3 regions of the Pseudomonas sp. IT-P12 genome follow, and region 3 is predicted to be linked to each of the others. Evidence: predicted binding sites of a transcription regulator. Region 3 holds the regulator's gene; each other region holds the start of a gene.

Region 1 (5,493 bases), on a different contig from region 3:
TCAGTTCAAGCAAGGTGTCGGCGACGTCGTCGACGAAACCATACTGACGCAGGTTGATGTAGCGCGGGCAATTGCCGTAGGCCTGGGTAACCTCGATTTCGATGCCTTCACTCCGCTCGCGCAGCACGTTGCCATTCATGCGGTTGCGCCGGCGGGTGTGCAACTCGATACCGAGCATGCCAATGGCATCGCCGGCCTTCATCCCCGCCTCGGCCGGGTCGTTGGGTTGTGGCTGCAGATCGATGTGCAGGATTTGCGGCGTCGGGGAACGCATGAAGCCGGGCTCGCCGGTGCGAAGGGTGGCCCAGACATCGCCCTGCCGATCCACGGCGCCCAGCACCACGAAAGGCAACTGGTGGTAGAACTCGCGGTGTTGATCCGGCATCCAGGTACGGGACAGTTGCCGCTCGCCGACCCCCACCATCATGTCGACAGCGCCCACTGTGCGTTGCAAGGTCAGCTCACCCTCGTGCCAGGGGGAGGATGGTGCTTTCGAGACTTCGTCCATAGCGGCTCTCCTCGCGCCCGCAGCGTCAACCATCACGTCAGCGGCCAGGGTGATGAGTGCCCCCTCCTGGGCGGAGGGGACTGGGTGAGCGCTCATCTTCACCTTGAAGTGTCTGCGGCGGAATGGGCATGAATTGCAATCCACTATTTCAGGAAATGAAATGGTGTCAGCCGCATGCGAAGCAGGATCAAGCCAGCAGGTCGTCGATCCACCGGGTCTGCTGGCGTATCTCCTGCACTTTTTCCTCAGGCACGACTTGCCGCGCGCGCTGAAATTGCGCCAGCGTCCGCTGTTTCTCGCGCAACAGTCGTTGCCACTTGTCAAGGAACGCCGGGCTGCGAGCCTGCAGCTGCACTGGGCCGAAGTACAGTTGCTCGGCGGTGTAGTGCACCGCCTCGCCGCGTTCGGCCACGATGATTTCGTAGTCGAAGCGGTTTTCCCGCAGCACTTCCTCGAACAGGATGCGGTAGCCATGGTTCATCAGCCATTGGCGCAGAGGTTGCTCCCCGCCATTGGGCTGCAGGATCAGACGCTCCAGGCCACTGAGACAGGCCTTGCCGCTGTCGAGGATGTCGCGGATCGTTTCACCGCCCATGCCGCAGAGGGTGATGACGGTGATGGCATCCGCCGGCTCGATCGCCGCCAGGCCATTGGCCAGGCGCACGCTGATCCACGGCTCCAGATCGTTCTCGCGCACGGTGCGTTCGGCGGCACGAAACGGCGTCACGGCCACTTCGCCGGCCACCGCCGCCGTGATGGCGCCACGGCGTATCAGTGCCACCGGCAGGTAACCGTGATCCGAGCCGATATCGGCCAGGCGTGCACCCGCCGGCACATGTGCTGCCACCCGCTCCAGGCGCCTGGATAAAGTCTGTTGCTTCAACGACTACCCTCTTCACGACGAATGACTGGCTCCCTCGGCCAGGCAGGGCCGCGATTCTGTCGGGCATCGCGGCGCAATTCAAATCCAAACGATCAGGCGCATCGCTCGACAGGGCGCGTCTTATTGACTGCAAAGGGTCTTTATAACCCCGCATTCCTGCTGTCATAAAGACTGCATCCGGGCTGAAGCCCTTGTCTTACGGGGCCCTGGCATCTGGCCCACATCTTGAATAGTCGGGTTCGGACTTAACACCAACTCATGTTCATTCAGGATAAATAGCGATGAGTAACGATTTCGAAGGACGCCTGGCGGTTGTCACCGGTGCCAGCTCCGGTATCGGTCTGGCCGTCACGGCCCGACTTCTTGCACAGGGTGCCAGGGTTCTGGCCATGTCGCGGAAAATGGGTGGGCTGGAAGAACTGGCTCGACACTTTGCCGGGCAATTGACCTGGGTGTCTGGCGATGTCACGAAGGCACAAGACCTGGAACAACTGGCACAACACGCTTTGCGCCTGGGCCCGGTGCATTATCTGGTGCCGAATGCCGGCATCGCCGAGCTGGCCGACTGCCTCGACCTGCAAGCCTTCGATCGGCAGTGGGCCGTCAACGGCGCCGGCGCGCTGAATACCTTGGCCCACCTGCGCGGGAACCTGGCCAACCCGGCATCGGTGGTGTTCATCACCACGTTCCTGACCGGTGTGACCTTCCCAGGCCTGGCCGCCTACATTGCGTCCAAGGCCGCCCTGCAGGCGCATGCCCGCACACTGGCCGTCGAGTTGGCGCCCCAGGGAATCCGCATCAACATGGTGTCCCCGGGCCCGACCGCTACACCGATCTGGTCGACTCTGGGCCTCAATCATCAGGACCTGGCCAATGTCGCCACTCAGGTGAACAAGCGCCTTATTGGCGGTGAGTTCCTCGAAGCCGGTGCGGTGGCCGACGTCGTCCTGTTCCAGCTGAGCAACGGCGCCAGAAGTGTGTATGGCCAGGATTGGGTCGTCGACAAAGGCTATACCGTCCGCTGACATCCCGCGGGAGCGGGCTCGCTCGCGATGGGCGCCCACGAAAGCGTTGGCTGCCGGGGGGGGGGTCGTGAGCAGGCACGCTCCCATGAGAGGCTGCGCTGGATCTGCAGGAGCGAACAAGCTCGCGCCTGCAGAGGGGCGGTCAGGTCATTCGGGCAATTGCTGCTCGATCACCCCGTACCAGCCCATGCCGGGATAGGTCTCAAAGCCGGGCGTGAGTGAATAGCCCTGCAGGGCGTTATTGGGTTGTACGCTGTAGCCAGAGGCCTGGCCCGCTTTGGTCGTCAGGGCGATGCGTTGCCCGAGCGAGGCCTGAGGATTGGAGCTGGCCAGGATGTTATTGCTGGCATCGACCATCATGACGCAACTGCGCGAACGTTCTTCCTCGGTCAATCGCACGCCGTTGATGATGGACCTGGCCTGGTTCTCCCAGTCGAAGAAAATGCCGATCACACCCATCACCGGGCCTTGGGCATTGCTGCGCACTGCCGCGCTGAAGGCGCAGGTTTGTGCACCATTGAGCAACGGTTCGACGCAGACATTGCCGGCATGATACTGGTCGCTGCGGGTGTGTTGCAGCGCCATCCGGAACCAGGGCGCGTCGCTGACATCGGCGCCGACGGTCTTGCCATAAACACTGGAACGGCCGGTGGCAATGACACGGCCACGGGTGTCCGCAAGCCAGATATCCAGATAAACCGTATAGCTGTCGAGAATGATGCCCAGGCGTTCACAGGCGTAGGCGCAGGCCTGTTCGTCGGCAGACTTGAGGGCATCGACCAGCGAGGCATCGGTCGCCCACCAGCGGACATCGCAGGTCCGCTCGTAGAGATTGCGATCCATGATTTCGATCATGTTCAGCGACAGGTCGGCCAAGCGCTGTCCGCGCACGTCAAAGCACATGCCCTCCCCCAGTGCGGTCAACTCATTGACGGATGCCTGGAGGTCTTCGGTCATGGTGCCGGCGATCCTCGAGATACGCTCGGAGATCACCTTGACCTCTTCAGCCACCACGGCAAACCCCTGGCCGGCCTTGCCTGCGTGGGCGGCCTCGATCAAGGCATTGATTGCAAGCAGGCGGGTCTGGCGAGTGATCATCTGGATGTCGCTGATGCCACGGTTTGCCAACGCTTCGACTTCCCGCGACAACGTGACAATTCGTTCTGGTTCGATCATTTTCTTTGTGCTTCAAAGAGGTGTTGGTCGGCGGCAGCCTTATCAAGTTGAAGCTTTGGATGAGCCGTACCCATGCAATGAGATGCACGGCAGACTCAATGATTTTCTAGTTATTCAGCCAGTGTGCCCTGGTCTGTTTTTGCGAGATTTCTGTTTTTATGCCGTGCTATCCACGCTGGTGGCACTGTGAAATCAATGTGCCGACTCTAGTTCAGCTGATTCGATTCAGGCAAGCGCTTGCGAGGCCATATACCCAGGTTTTTGGCACGAAAGTGCTTCACGCCAAAAAGACCTGCGACAGTACGTCGCACAAACACTCCGAAACACCCGCCCTCAGGGAGATTGCCTTGCCTGTGGCAGCCTGTCGCAAGCTTTGGAAGCCCCCGGAAAACGGTAGAATTGCGCCTGTATGACCCGCACGAAGGATTGCGCCCCTGCCGGCGTCAATCATCCGCTATGAGCCCCGGGACCGGGCTGATCAGAAAGGCTGTAGAAATGACTGTTTTGTTGACCCGCCGCAAGGTGGTTGCAGGTATCGGTTTACTCGGTCTGGGCCTGCTGACAGGCTGCGACAACAGCGTCCGCCTGTCGTACAAGTACGGCAAGGACCTGAGCGACAAGATTCTGGGGCGCACATTCAAGTTGAAAGACTCGGAAGGCAACCTGACGACGCTTTCGAGCTTCCGCGGCATGATGCCGATGGTGTTCTTCGGCTTCACCCAATGCCCGGCGGTGTGCCCGACCACCCTCGCCCGCGCGGCTCAGATCAAGAAATTGATGGGCAAGGACGGTGACCTGCTGCAAGTCGTCTTCATCACCCTGGACCCCGAACGGGATACCCCGTCAATGCTGGACGCCTACGTCAAGACCTTTGACCCCACCTTTGTCGCGCTTCACGGGACACTGGAAGAAACCGCAGCGACGGCCAAAGAGTTCGACGTGTTCTACGAAAAAGTCCCGAGCGGCTCCACCTATACCATTTCCCACACGGCGACCAGCTACGTTTATGACACGCGGGGCACGCTGCGCCTTGGGTTGTCTCACTCGCTTTCGGCACAAGAGTGTACGGAAGACTTACTGACCGTCATGGAGGTCTGCTGATGAACTCGATCACCCTTAAATCCCGCTTCAATGCGCGGGTGGGACAACTGGTGCTGGGCCTGTCCATGCTCAGCCTGGCGGCTCACGCTTGCGCCCAGACCCAGGTCGAAGACGCCTGGGTTCGCGCCACCGTCGCGGGACAACAATCCACCGGCGCATTCATGACCGTCACGTCGAGCAGCGACGGCAAGCTGATCAGCGCTCAATCGCCAGCGGCCAAAACCGTGCAGATCCATCAGTCGACCATGAAAAACGACGTGATGAGCATGCAAGCCGTGGAGTTTGTCCCCTTGCCCGCCGGCAAAGCGGTCGCGTTCAACTCCGACAGCTATCACGTGATGCTGATCGACCTGGTCGCTCAGGTAAAGGAAGGCGACAAAGTGCCGATGGTGCTGACCGTCGAGCACGATGACGGCAAAAAAGAAGTGATCAACATCGAGGCGCCGGTGCGCGCGCTGAACATGATGGACCACAGCAAGATGCATTGATCCGTTGCTGGAAGGGAGTGGTGCCCAGCCACCGCTCCCCGCCTCGATAAACCTGCAGCGAACACCCCGAACGGCCCCTGAACTGCAAACAGTTCGCAATCCCCTCCCGCCTTTTCCCTGACGATCTATACTGATCAGGTTTTCTTTCCGGTTTCATGCAACACATCGACACGCGTGCCCTTCGGCACCCGTGCCAATCGCCAACGTTAACAGCCAAGAGTCTGCGTCTTTTTCGGACATGCTCGATCGCTTTGTGGCTGATGGGTCGTGGAGAACACCAATGAAATACAAACTTCTTTCAGGCGTTGTTTT
Region 2 (5,493 bases), on a different contig from region 3:
GCGATCTGACTCTGGCGCAGTTGGTTGCAGCGGGCGGCGCCCAGCAGCAGGGCGGCCAGGTACGTCTGCTCGATGCTCAGGTTTTGCGTCTGGCTGGCCAGCTCGTCACGCAGGCTCAGGCGCTGAAGGCGATGGGTGCAGGCGATTCGATACAGCTGGTGCAGCTCCAGCCACAGGCCGTCCGGAACCGGGCAATAGAGTTCGGTGGCGCGCACCAGCGAGCCGTTGAGACCATGCATCGCCCGTTGCAAGGCCAGGGTCAGCAGCGGTGCGCGGTCCTTGCTGAAGCGTGGGGCAATGCGCACGACAATCTGTTTGTAGCCCATCGCCAGGTGGCTTTGCAGGGCCTGGCAAAGATTGGCGATCTTGCGCGAGCGTTCGTCGAGGACGATCGACTGGTGCAGGAAATGTCGCTCCAGGTGCTTGCAGACGTAGTACACCTCGGGCCGCAGCAGTTCGAGGAGCTGGAGCCGGTTGTCACTGGGGGTCAGCAACTGGTTGAGCTCGCTCAGGCCCTGATAGAGACGGCGTGCGGTTTCGCCGATATTGGCCTTGGGCAAGTCGGCGATCCAGCGCTTGAGGTCACGCGGGGTGGCCTCGCAGAACGACAGGCGCGACAGTGCGGGAGTCGGGGCCCGCAACAGAAGGTGGGGACTGGTTTCATCCATGCCGTATACAAACTCCAGGCGGAAATGGGCAGTGACGGTTCGACTCTAGCAGCTATGGGCGGGATGAGGGGATGCAATGTGTTGCCGGTCCAACGATCCCCGCAGGAGCTCGCTCCTGCGGGGCGGATGTTCAGGCTTTTGGCAGGCCCAGCCCCTGGCCCATCTGCACCGGCGAACCGGCGCCCAGTTCTTCGGCCCACTTGACCTGATCCGGGCCGAACAGCACGATCGCCGTCGAACCCAGCTTGAAGCGACCCAGTTCGGCGCCCTTTTCCAGATGGATCGGCGCGCGGGCGGCTTCGTCGTAGCGGAAGGTTTTCAGCGCGCGTTTCGGTGGTGTCACGAGGCCCGCCCACACGGTTTCAATCGACGCCACGATCATCGCGCCGACCAGCACCACGGCCATTGGCCCGCGCTCGGTGTCGAAAATGCACGCCACCCGCTCGTTGCGGGCAAACAGCTCCGGAACGTTTTCAGCGGTGGTCTGGTTGACCGAGAAGATCCGCCCCGGGATATAGACCATCTCGCGCAGGGTGCCGGCCAGTGGCATGTGCACGCGGTGGTAGTCCTTGGGCGACAGGTAGATGGTGGCGAAATCGCCGCCCATGAACGGCGCCGCGTTGGCCGGGTCACCCCCGAGCAATTCCAGTACGCTGAAGCTGTGGCCCTTGGCCTGGAACACGCGACCGTGCTCGATCGGGCCGAGCTGGCTGACCGCGCCATCGGCGGGGCTGAGGATGGCGCCCGGGGTTTCGTCCAGCGGGCGTGCACCGTCCTTCAAGGCGCGTGTGAAGAAGGCGTTGAAGTGTTCATAGGCGGTGATGTCCTCGACCAGGGCCTGGGACATGTCCACCTGGTAGCGCTTGGCGAACCATGTGGTGAAAGCATTCTTGAACCAGCGCACGCGGCATTCGGCGATGCAGCCGGCCAGTCGCGAAAGCAAATGGTGGGGCAGCAGGTACTGGCTGAGGATAAACAGACGCTTGTTCATTAATTGTCCTTTAAAACCTTAAATCTCGACGGGCGTATCGGGATGGTTGCCCCATTCGCCCCAGGAGCCGGCGTAGCCCTTGACCCGCGGATAACCGAGGGACTTGGCCACCAGATAAGTGAAGCCAGAACGGTGGTGAGTCTGGCAATGGGTGATGACTTCTTTGTCCTTGCTGATCCCGAGTTGTTCCAGGATCTGCGGCATGTCGGTGCGGATGCGCAGGTTGCGCCTCGGGTCCATGCCCTCGGTCCATTCGAAATTGACCGCGCCGGGGATGTGTCCGGCCTTGGCCGCCAGGACTTTCTCGCCGGAGTATTCCAGCGGCCCGCGCGCGTCCCAGATCGCCAGGTCAGCCGCGCCCAGGCGGCTTTGCAGGTATTCGCGGGTGGCGGTGGGTTCGTCGTGCAGGGTCAACGAAACCGGGCCGCCTACCGCTGGCGGGACCTGGATCGACATCGGCGAGCCTTCCGCCAGCCACGCGGTAAGGCCACCGTCGAGGTAGTGATAGCGCGAGTGGCCGATGACATCCAGCAACCAGATGAAACGCCCGGCCCAGCCGCCGCCTTCGTCGTCATAGACCACGTAGACCGCATCGGGGTTGTGCCCCAGCTCACCGAACAACGCCTCGAGCGCCGCTTGCGGTGGCATCAGGCCCGGCGCCGGTGGCTGGCCGAGTTGCGTACGTTTCGGATCGACGAAGCGCGCGCCGGGAATATGCCCTTCGGCATAGCGGGCGCTGCTGGTCAGGTCCACCAGAATCAGTTCACCGGCGTCGAGGCGAGGGAGCAAGTCGCTCGGTTCGATCACTAGCGGCAAGCCAGAGAAGTCAGACATGTGAGGTCTCCAGAGCACAAAGGGGAGGATTGTAGCGGGTCATTGGCCGCGATGGCTAAAGCTGTGCAGGGCTTTCTCGATGCACTGCGCGGTTTTACCGAAAGCCTGCACGGTGATGTCCGAAAACGGCCCGCCTCCCTGATCCGCCACCACGATCATGATCACGCGGCCGTTGTTGACCAGCGAGCGCAGCAGCAGGTGATCACCGCGAAATTGTGCGCGCAGGCCAGGTGGCAACAGCGCTGAAAACTGTGCGTTATTGGCCGGCGTTATACGCACCTGGGCCTGTTGCGCCAGCAGGCGTTGCAACACGTTGCTCTGGCTGACCACGAAATTCAGCCCGCCCGCCTCCTTGGGCAGCCCGGCCGTCTGGTGCACCCGAAGATTGGCGTGGGTGCGATCGGCCATCAGGATCATCACCCGACGCATGCCGCACGCCACCAGGGCGTCCCGGGCCGAGTTGGTCAAGTGCATGGCGTTGGTGAACCGGCTGGGTTCCACCAGCAGCTCGGCACATTGCACGCGCCACTTGGCCAGGTCTTCGGTGGTGGGGGCCGGGGCGGGCATCAGGCCGGCGGGGACGTGCGAGGAGCCCCACGGCCACAGCAGCGCAATGGCAGGGTGCCAAAGGTCCGGCGCAGCGTGATGGCGTGCGCTGTTGGCCGCCTGCTGGTGCAGTTGCTGCTGCAACTCGTCCATGGGCATTTGCAGGTAAAGGCTGGTCAGGTACTGCCAGCGCTCACTGTGCGGGCAGTCCCAGGACTGTTGCGCCGAGAGTGCCAGGCCGTTGGCCAGCAACACGGTGTTGGCGGGCTGATTGAGCCAGCGACGCAACGTCGGGTCGTCATCGAGCCGGTTCTGCTGGCGCAGCGGGTGATCGACGTCACGGGCGATGCGCAGGACTTTCACCAGCTCGCGCTGTTCCTTGAGCAGCAGCCTGTAACCCTGCTGCACCCAGATCGGCAGGCGCCAGGTCTCCACCAGCTTCTGCGCGATCCGCAGCAGACGCACGCCGAACAATTGTTTCTCGACGGTGCGTGCCGACTCGCCCTTGTGGATGACCCGCAGCTCCCACTCCTCGAGCAATTGCGGGTGAGTCAACGCCATTGGCCACAGCGGTGACAGGAACAACAGACTGCCCCAATGGATGTCCTGCCACAGCCGGGCCAGGCGTGCAGCGAAAAAGCCATTGGCCTGCTGGGTCGCGTGCTGGCTGATCAACTGCAGTTGGCGCAGGGTCACGGGAATTTGCGATTCAGGCATCGCGGGCAGGCGCGCGAGCAGCTCTTCGGTGCGCTTCAAGCCCAGGCGAGTGATCGCCACTTCAAGGTTTTCCGCCGGTTCGGCCATGCTGCCGTGAGTCTGCCGGTTGGCTTCGCGAATCACGCTCAGGGCCAGCGCAGGGCTGTCCTGCATCAGCTCGGCGATATCGCGCAGCGAGCTGCGAGTGTCGCCGATTGCCTTGCAAACCCGGTCGTGGCTGGCTTGCGGGACGGGCAGGCGAACACCATCGAGAAGCTTTACCCAGCCTTCGAGCGTGGTCGGTTTTGGAGCTGGAACGTTCGTTTCATTCGCCATGGTTGGACGTGATCATCGTCTGCAATACCTGCGCCCTGAATGGGCCAAATTGGCTTTTCGCCTGAACTGGCTATAGTCTGGCGCAGTTTTGCCGATAAGTAGAAGAAGAGATTTTTTAACTTCCGAATATGACCTTGAACCCGACTCAGTAAGTGCTCTCCTACCTATGGCTAAAATAATCGGCATCATCGTCGTGTTCGCGAGCGTGCTCGGCGGATACGTGCTCTCCCACGGCAAGATTGCGGCCCTGATCCAACCCTTCGAGGTACTGATCATCGGCGGCGCAGCCCTTGGTGCATTCTTGCAGGCCAACCCTGGCTACATGACCATGCACGTGCTCAAGAAGTCCCTGGGCATGTTCAGTTCCCGTTTCAGCCACACTTTCTACCTGGAAGTGCTGGGGCTGGTGTACGAGATCCTCAACAAAAGTCGTCGCGAAGGCATGATGGCCATCGAAGGCGACATCGAAGACGCGGCCGCCAGCCCGATCTTTGCCAAATACCCGGCAGTGCTCAAGGACGAACGCATGACCGCGTTCATCTGCGATTACCTGCGCATCATGTCGTCCGGCAACATGGCTCCCCATGAGCTGGAAGGCCTGTTCGACATGGAACTCTACAGCCTCAAGGAAGACCTCGAGCATCCGTCCCACGCGGTGAACGGTATCGCCGACGGCATGCCGGGCTTCGGTATCGTCGCGGCCGTACTGGGTATCGTGGTGACCATGGCCTCCCTGGGCGACGGTGACCAGAAATCCATCGGCCTGCACGTGGGTGCGGCGCTCGTCGGTACGTTCTTCGGTATTCTCGCCGCGTACGGTTTCTTCGGTCCGCTGGCCCACTCCCTGGCTCATGATGCCAAGGAAGAACTGAACGTGTATGAAGCGATCAAGGCTTCGCTGGTGGCTTCGGCCTCCGGCATGCCGCCGTCGCTGGCCGTGGAGTTCGGGCGCAAGGTTCTGTACCCGGCGCACCGTCCTAGCTTCGCTGAGCTGGAACAAGCGGTTCGCGGTCGCTAAGCCATGGAAAATAATCAGCCGATAATCGTCAAGCGCGTCAAGCGCATCGCCGGCGGGCACCACGGGGGCGCTTGGAAAATCGCCTTCGCGGACTTCGCCACGGCGATGATGGCGTTCTTCCTGGTGTTGTGGCTGCTGTCCACCGCCACACCGGAACAGAAGCTCGCCATCGCCGGTTACTTCAAGGACCCGGTCGGTTTTTCCGAGAGCGGCACACCCTACATCATCGACCTGGGCGGTACGCCGACCCTGGCGCCGGAGAACACCCTCAACCCCGAGGTGAAGTCCCAACCGCAGCCGGACAAGGTGACCGTCGACACCGAACAGGTCGAAGGCATGGCCGAGATGGTGGAGAAGGAGCGTCTGGAACTGCTGCTGCAAGAGTTGCAGAACAAGGTTGAAGA
Region 3 (5,493 bases):
GGCGGCGAACTGGCCCTTGCCGTGGAGCTGGTCGAGCAGCGACTCGAACTCGGCATCGGTGATTTCATCACTGGCCGCGTCGGACGCTGCGACCGGAGCAGCTGCCGGTGCCTCGGCCTCGGCCTTGACGGCGTTCAGCGAGTCCAGCAGTTGTTCGAATTCGTTATCGGTAATATCGCCCGACTCGGCTTCGGCGGCCGCTGCCTGTGGCGCTTCCACCACGTCGGCCACCGGCGCGGCCTGATCGGCCGATTGCGGCTCGGCCAGACGCGCCAGGGCGGCGAGCAATTCAGGTGTGGCAGCCGTGATCGGGCTGCGATCGCGGACTTCGCCGAACATGCTGTTCACCGAGTCCAGCGCTTCGAGAACCACGTCCATCAATTCCGAGTCGACGCGGCGCTCACCCTTGCGCAGGATGTCGAACACGTTCTCGGCGATGTGACAGCACTCCACCAGCTCATTGAGCTGAAGGAAGCCGGCGCCCCCTTTTACAGTGTGAAAACCGCGAAAAATTGCATTGAGCAAGTCCGCATCATCAGGTCGGCTTTCCAGCTCGACCAGCTGTTCGGACAGTTGCTCTAGAATCTCGCCGGCCTCAACCAGGAAATCCTGAAGGATCTCTTCATCGGCGCCGAAGCTCATTAAGGGTGTGCTCCTACAGGTCTAAAAACCCAAAAACCTAAAATGCCTGAATGTTAAAAGCCCAGGCTGGATAGCAAATCGTCCACGTCGTCCTGACCGGACACAACGTCTTCTCTTTTATCGGCATGAATCTGTGGACCTTCACCCTGAGAGAGATGTTTTTGTGGATCTTTTTCTGCAAGCATTGCTTCACGGTCATGTTCGATGCCCGCAAAGCGGTCCACCTGACTGGCCATGAGCACGAGCTTGAGCAGGTTGGCTTCAACTTCAGTGACCAATTGCGTGACACGCTTGATCACCTGGCCGGTGAGGTCCTGGTAATCCTGCGCGAGCAGGATGTCGTTGAGGTTGCTCGACACCGCCCGATTGTCCGTGCTGCTGCGTGCCAGAAAACCGTCGACACGCCGTGCCAGCTCGCGGAACTCCTCGGCCCCGACCTCGCGACGCATGAAGCGCCCCCAGTCGGTGCTCAGCGCCTGGGCTTCATCGCCCAGGCTGTTGACCAGGGGCGTTGAGCTCTCGACCAGGTCCATGGTGCGATTGGCAGCGGCCTCTGTCAGCTTGACAACATACCCCAGGCGTTCGGTGGCATCCGTGATCTGGGACACTTCCTCGGCTTGCGGCATGTTCGGATCGATCTGGAAATTGACGATCGCGCTATGCAACTCGCGGGTGAGCTTGCCCACTTCCTGATACAGGCCGCGGTCACGGGTCTGATTGAGCTCATGGATCAGTTGCACCGCGTCGCCGAACTTGCCTTTTTCAAGGCTTTCGACCAGTTCGACCGCATGTTTTTTCAGGGTCGACTCAAAGTCGCCCTGTGAAGATTCTTTGTGGTCCATAGCTCCCCCGTGGCGCCGTGACTCAACCGATGCGTTCGAAAATCTTCTCGATTTTTTCTTTCAACGCCTGGGCCGTGAAGGGTTTGACCACATAACCGTTTACACCGGCCTGGGCCGCTTCGATGATCTGCTCGCGCTTGGCTTCAGCCGTCACCATCAGTACCGGCAGGTGCTTGAGCTTTTCGTCGGCGCGCACGTGGCGCAGCAGATCGATACCGGTCATGCCGGGCATGTTCCAGTCGGTGACCAGAAAGTCGATGCTTCCGCTGTTGAGAACCGGAATGGCGGTGGTGCCATCGTCAGCCTCGACCGTGTTGGTGAACCCAAGGTCACGCAACAGGTTCTTGATGATCCGCCGCATCGTTGAGAAGTCATCAACGATGAGGATTTTCATGTTCTTGTCCAATTCGACCTCCAAGCAGTCTTAAACGCGCCCAGCACCTGGACGCGCCATTTCAATCAATTCGGCAGAGCACTCAATGACTGTCTGGAGCACAACAGATCGAGACCGGCGTGGTTCAACACCACACCAGCCACGTTCGCAGTGTCCCCACACTGCCTTCAGCGCGCTCGCCACTCCCCCAAACGCCCCCGCAAACGGGCCGCGCACTGGCTGTGTAACTGGCTGACCCGAGATTCACTGACCCCCAGGACTTCACCGATTTCCTTGAGATTCAACTCTTCGTCGTAGTACAGCGCCAACACCAGTCGCTCGCGCTCCGGCAAATTGGCAATCGCGTCCGCCAACGCCGCCTGGAAGCGTTCATCTTCCAGGTCGCGTGACGGCTCGAGATGAGCACTCGCGCCATCCTCGTGCAGCCCTTCGTGTTCGCCGTCCTGCAACAGATCGTCGAAACTGAATAACCGGCTGCCCAGGGTGTCGTTCAAAATCCCGTAATAATCGTCGAGACTCAATTGGAGTTCGGCCGCAACCTCGTGATCTTTAGCGTCACGGCCGGTTTTAGCTTCAATCGAGCGAATCGCGTCGCTGACCATGCGGGTATTGCGGTGGACCGAACGTGGCGCCCAGTCCCCCTTGCGCACTTCATCAAGCATGGCGCCGCGGATTCGAATGCCCGCGTACGTCTCGAAACTGGCGCCTTTGCTGGCGTCGTATTTGGTCGATACTTCCAGCAGGCCGATCATGCCGGCCTGGATCAGGTCTTCGACCTGGACACTGGCCGGCAGACGCGCCAGCAAGTGGTAGGCAATGCGTTTGACCAGTGGCGCGTAACGCTCGATCAGCTCGTACTGCGCGTCACGCGCCGACTTCTTGTAGAGGTTGTAACCGCTGGCTGTCATAGCACGGGTCCTGCCGTTTGTTGCACGAGGCGCTCGACGAAAAACTCCAGGTGCCCACGCGGATTGGCGGGCAGCGGCCAGGTATCGACCTTTTGTGCGATGGCCTTGAAGGCCAGGGAGCACTTGGAACGCGGGAAGGCTTCGTAGACGGCGCGCTGCTTCTGGACGGCCTTGCGCACGCTTTCGTCGTAGGGCACCGCGCCGACGTATTGTAAGGCGACGTCCAGGAAGCGATCCGTGACCTTCGTCAACTTGGCGAACAGGTTGCGCCCTTCCTGCGGGCTCTGGGCCATGTTGGCCAGGACGCGGAAGCGGTTCATGCCGTAGTCGCGGTTCAACAGTTTGATCAGCGCGTAGGCATCGGTGATGGAGGTCGGCTCGTCACAGACCACCAGCAGCACTTCCTGCGCGGCGCGAACGAAGCTGACTACCGAGTCACCAATACCCGCAGCGGTGTCGATCACCAGCACGTCGAGGTTGTCACCGATATCGCTGAACGCCTGGATCAGGCCGGCATGCTGGGCCGGGCTCAGGTGCACCATGCTCTGGGTGCCGGACGCTGCCGGGACGATGCGGATGCCACCGGGCCCCTGCAACAATACGTCACGCAGCTCACAGCGGCCTTCGATCACGTCGGCCAGCGTGCGTTTGGGTGTCAGGCCCAGCAGAACGTCGACGTTTGCCAGCCCCAGGTCGGCGTCCAGCAGCATGACGCGCCGGCCAAGCTCAGCCAGGGCCAGGGACAAGTTCACTGACACGTTAGTCTTCCCGACGCCACCTTTGCCGCCGGTCACCGCGATCACCTGTACGGGATGCATGCTGCCCATGTTATTTCTTTACCTTGTCTTGCATAGACGGAGGCCACATTACTGGCTGCGCGTTCGTAAACGGAACAATGCCTGGCAGACCATCGATGTAGGTACAAAAAATGTTCATTACCTCAGCCGACCTGCTTGGTCGGGCTGTGGTAGATATCAGCGAACATGTCAGCCATGGCTTCTTCGCTGGGTTCTTCCTGCATTTGCACGCTGACGGCGCGACTGACCAGTTGATGACGACGCGGCAGATGCAGGTCATCCGGAATCCGCGGGCCATCGGTCAGGTAAGCCACCGGCAACTCATGACTGATTGCCAGGCTCAACACCTCGCCCAGACTTGCCGTTTCATCCAGTTTAGTCAGGATGCAGCCAGCGAGCCCGCAGCGCTTGTAACTGTGATAAGCAGCCGTTAGAACCTGTTTCTGGCTGGTGGTTGCCAACACCAGGTAATTTTTTGCCCGGATGCCACGACCGGCCAGGCTTTCAAGCTGCATGCGCAGGGCCGGATCGCTGGCCTGCAGGCCTGCGGTATCGATCAGCACCACGCGCTTGCGCAGCAGGGGATCCAGCGCCTGCACCAGGGACTGGCCCGGATCGACGTGGGTCACCGACACATTGAGAATCCGCCCAAGGGTCTTGAGTTGCTCCTGAGCGCCGATGCGGTAGCTGTCCATGCTGACCAGCGCAATGCTCTGCGCGCCGTACTTGAGCACGTAACGGGCAGCCAGCTTGGCCAGCGTGGTGGTCTTGCCCATGCCGGCCGGACCGACCATGGCAATCACACCCCCTTCTTCCAGCGGCTCGACTTCCGGCGTGCTGATCATCCGAGCCAGGTGTGCCAGCAACATGCGCCAGGCCTGGCGAGGCTCCTCGACGTCGGAAATCAACGCCAGCAGGTCGCGGGACAACGGACCGGACAAACCGATGCGCTGCAGGCGACGCCAGAGGTTGGCCTGTGCCGGGGCATTGCCCTGCATCTGGCTCCAGGCCAGCGAGCCGAGCTGGACTTCCATCAGCTCGCGCAGGCTGTTGAGCTCGAAACGCATCGATTCCAATGCCCGCGGATCCACGCCGGCAGGCGCCGGTGCCGGGGCAGGTGCCGCACGGCGCGGCTCGGTGTAGGTCGGCTCGATCAGTGGCTCGGCAGCGGTGAGCGGCAGGCCGGCGAACAGTTGGCGATTGGTCGACTTGTCGCTCTCGCCCTCGTTGCGCAGGCTCAACTCGGCCTGGGCGTTGACGATCCGCGACTGGGTCTTGCGCAGCTCATCCTCGAGTTCCATGTTCGGAACGCGCGGGGCCAGCGCCGACAGCTTGTAATCCAGGGCTGCCGTGAGCTCGACACCACCGGCGATCCGGCGGTTGCCGATGATGGCGGCATCAGCGCCCAGCTCATCACGAACCAGTTTCATGGCCTGGCGCATATCGGCGGCGAAAAAACGCTTAACTTGCATAAACCACTACCTCAGCCATTGGGCCCTACTGTCGCAACGATGGTCACTTGCTTGTTGTCAGGGATTTCCTGGTAAGCCAACACGTGCAAACCGGGAACTGCCAGGCGGCCGAATCGCGACAGCATCGCGCGGACCGGACCCGCCACCAGCAGGATGACCGGTTGACCTTGCATTTCCTGACGCTGCGCCGCTTCGATCAACGACCGCTGCAGCTTCTCAGCCATGCTTGGCTCCAGCAAAACGCCCTCTTCCGAGCCTTGTCCTGCCTTCTGCAGACTATTGAGCAAAATTTGTTCCAACCTGGGCTCCAGAGTGATAACTGGCAGCTCGGACTCAGTCCCTACAATGCTTTGGACGATTGCGCGGGATACGCCAACGCGCACGGCGGCCACCAGCGCGGCAGTATCTTGACTCTTGGCGGCATTGTTCGCGATGGCT

What was found. Region 3 encodes FliA, which starts transcription of late flagellar genes. Its sites were predicted from a motif close to CTAAAGTTTNNNNNNNNNNNGCCGNTAA; they were not measured.
Region 1: a site for FliA is predicted at 3,617-3,644, ahead of ACM6IM_RS06020 (methyl-accepting chemotaxis protein). Genes of this name have one in related genera too.
Region 2: a site for FliA is predicted at 4,142-4,169, ahead of motA (flagellar motor stator protein MotA). Genes of this name have one in related genera too.

Annotation. Positions count from the first base shown of each region.
Region 1 is NZ_CATKPY010000011.1:617,740-623,232, forward strand. It holds gene ACM6IM_RS06005 (pyridoxamine 5'-phosphate oxidase family protein) at 1-508, opposite strand, end outside; gene ACM6IM_RS06010 (tRNA (adenine(22)-N(1))-methyltransferase) at 696-1,391, opposite strand; gene ACM6IM_RS06015 (SDR family NAD(P)-dependent oxidoreductase) at 1,673-2,416, shown strand; gene ACM6IM_RS06020 (methyl-accepting chemotaxis protein) at 2,564-3,592, opposite strand; gene ACM6IM_RS06025 (SCO family protein) at 4,088-4,693, shown strand; gene ACM6IM_RS06030 (copper chaperone PCu(A)C) at 4,693-5,181, shown strand.
Region 2 is NZ_CATKPY010000023.1:400,797-406,289, forward strand. It holds gene ACM6IM_RS20040 (molecular chaperone) at 1-668, opposite strand, end outside; gene asd (archaetidylserine decarboxylase) at 799-1,659, opposite strand; gene rhdA (thiosulfate sulfurtransferase) at 1,678-2,493, opposite strand; gene ACM6IM_RS20055 (HDOD domain-containing protein) at 2,533-4,071, opposite strand; gene motA (flagellar motor stator protein MotA) at 4,238-5,089, shown strand; gene motB (flagellar motor protein MotB) at 5,093-5,493, shown strand, end outside.
Region 3 is NZ_CATKPY010000021.1:876,140-881,632, forward strand. It holds gene ACM6IM_RS13035 (chemotaxis protein CheA) at 1-642, opposite strand, end outside; gene ACM6IM_RS13040 (protein phosphatase CheZ) at 696-1,484, opposite strand; gene ACM6IM_RS13045 (chemotaxis response regulator CheY) at 1,507-1,878, opposite strand; gene fliA (RNA polymerase sigma factor FliA) at 2,046-2,786, opposite strand; gene fleN (flagellar synthesis regulator FleN) at 2,783-3,613, opposite strand; gene flhF (flagellar biosynthesis protein FlhF) at 3,727-5,055, opposite strand; gene flhA (flagellar biosynthesis protein FlhA) at 5,067-5,493, opposite strand, start outside.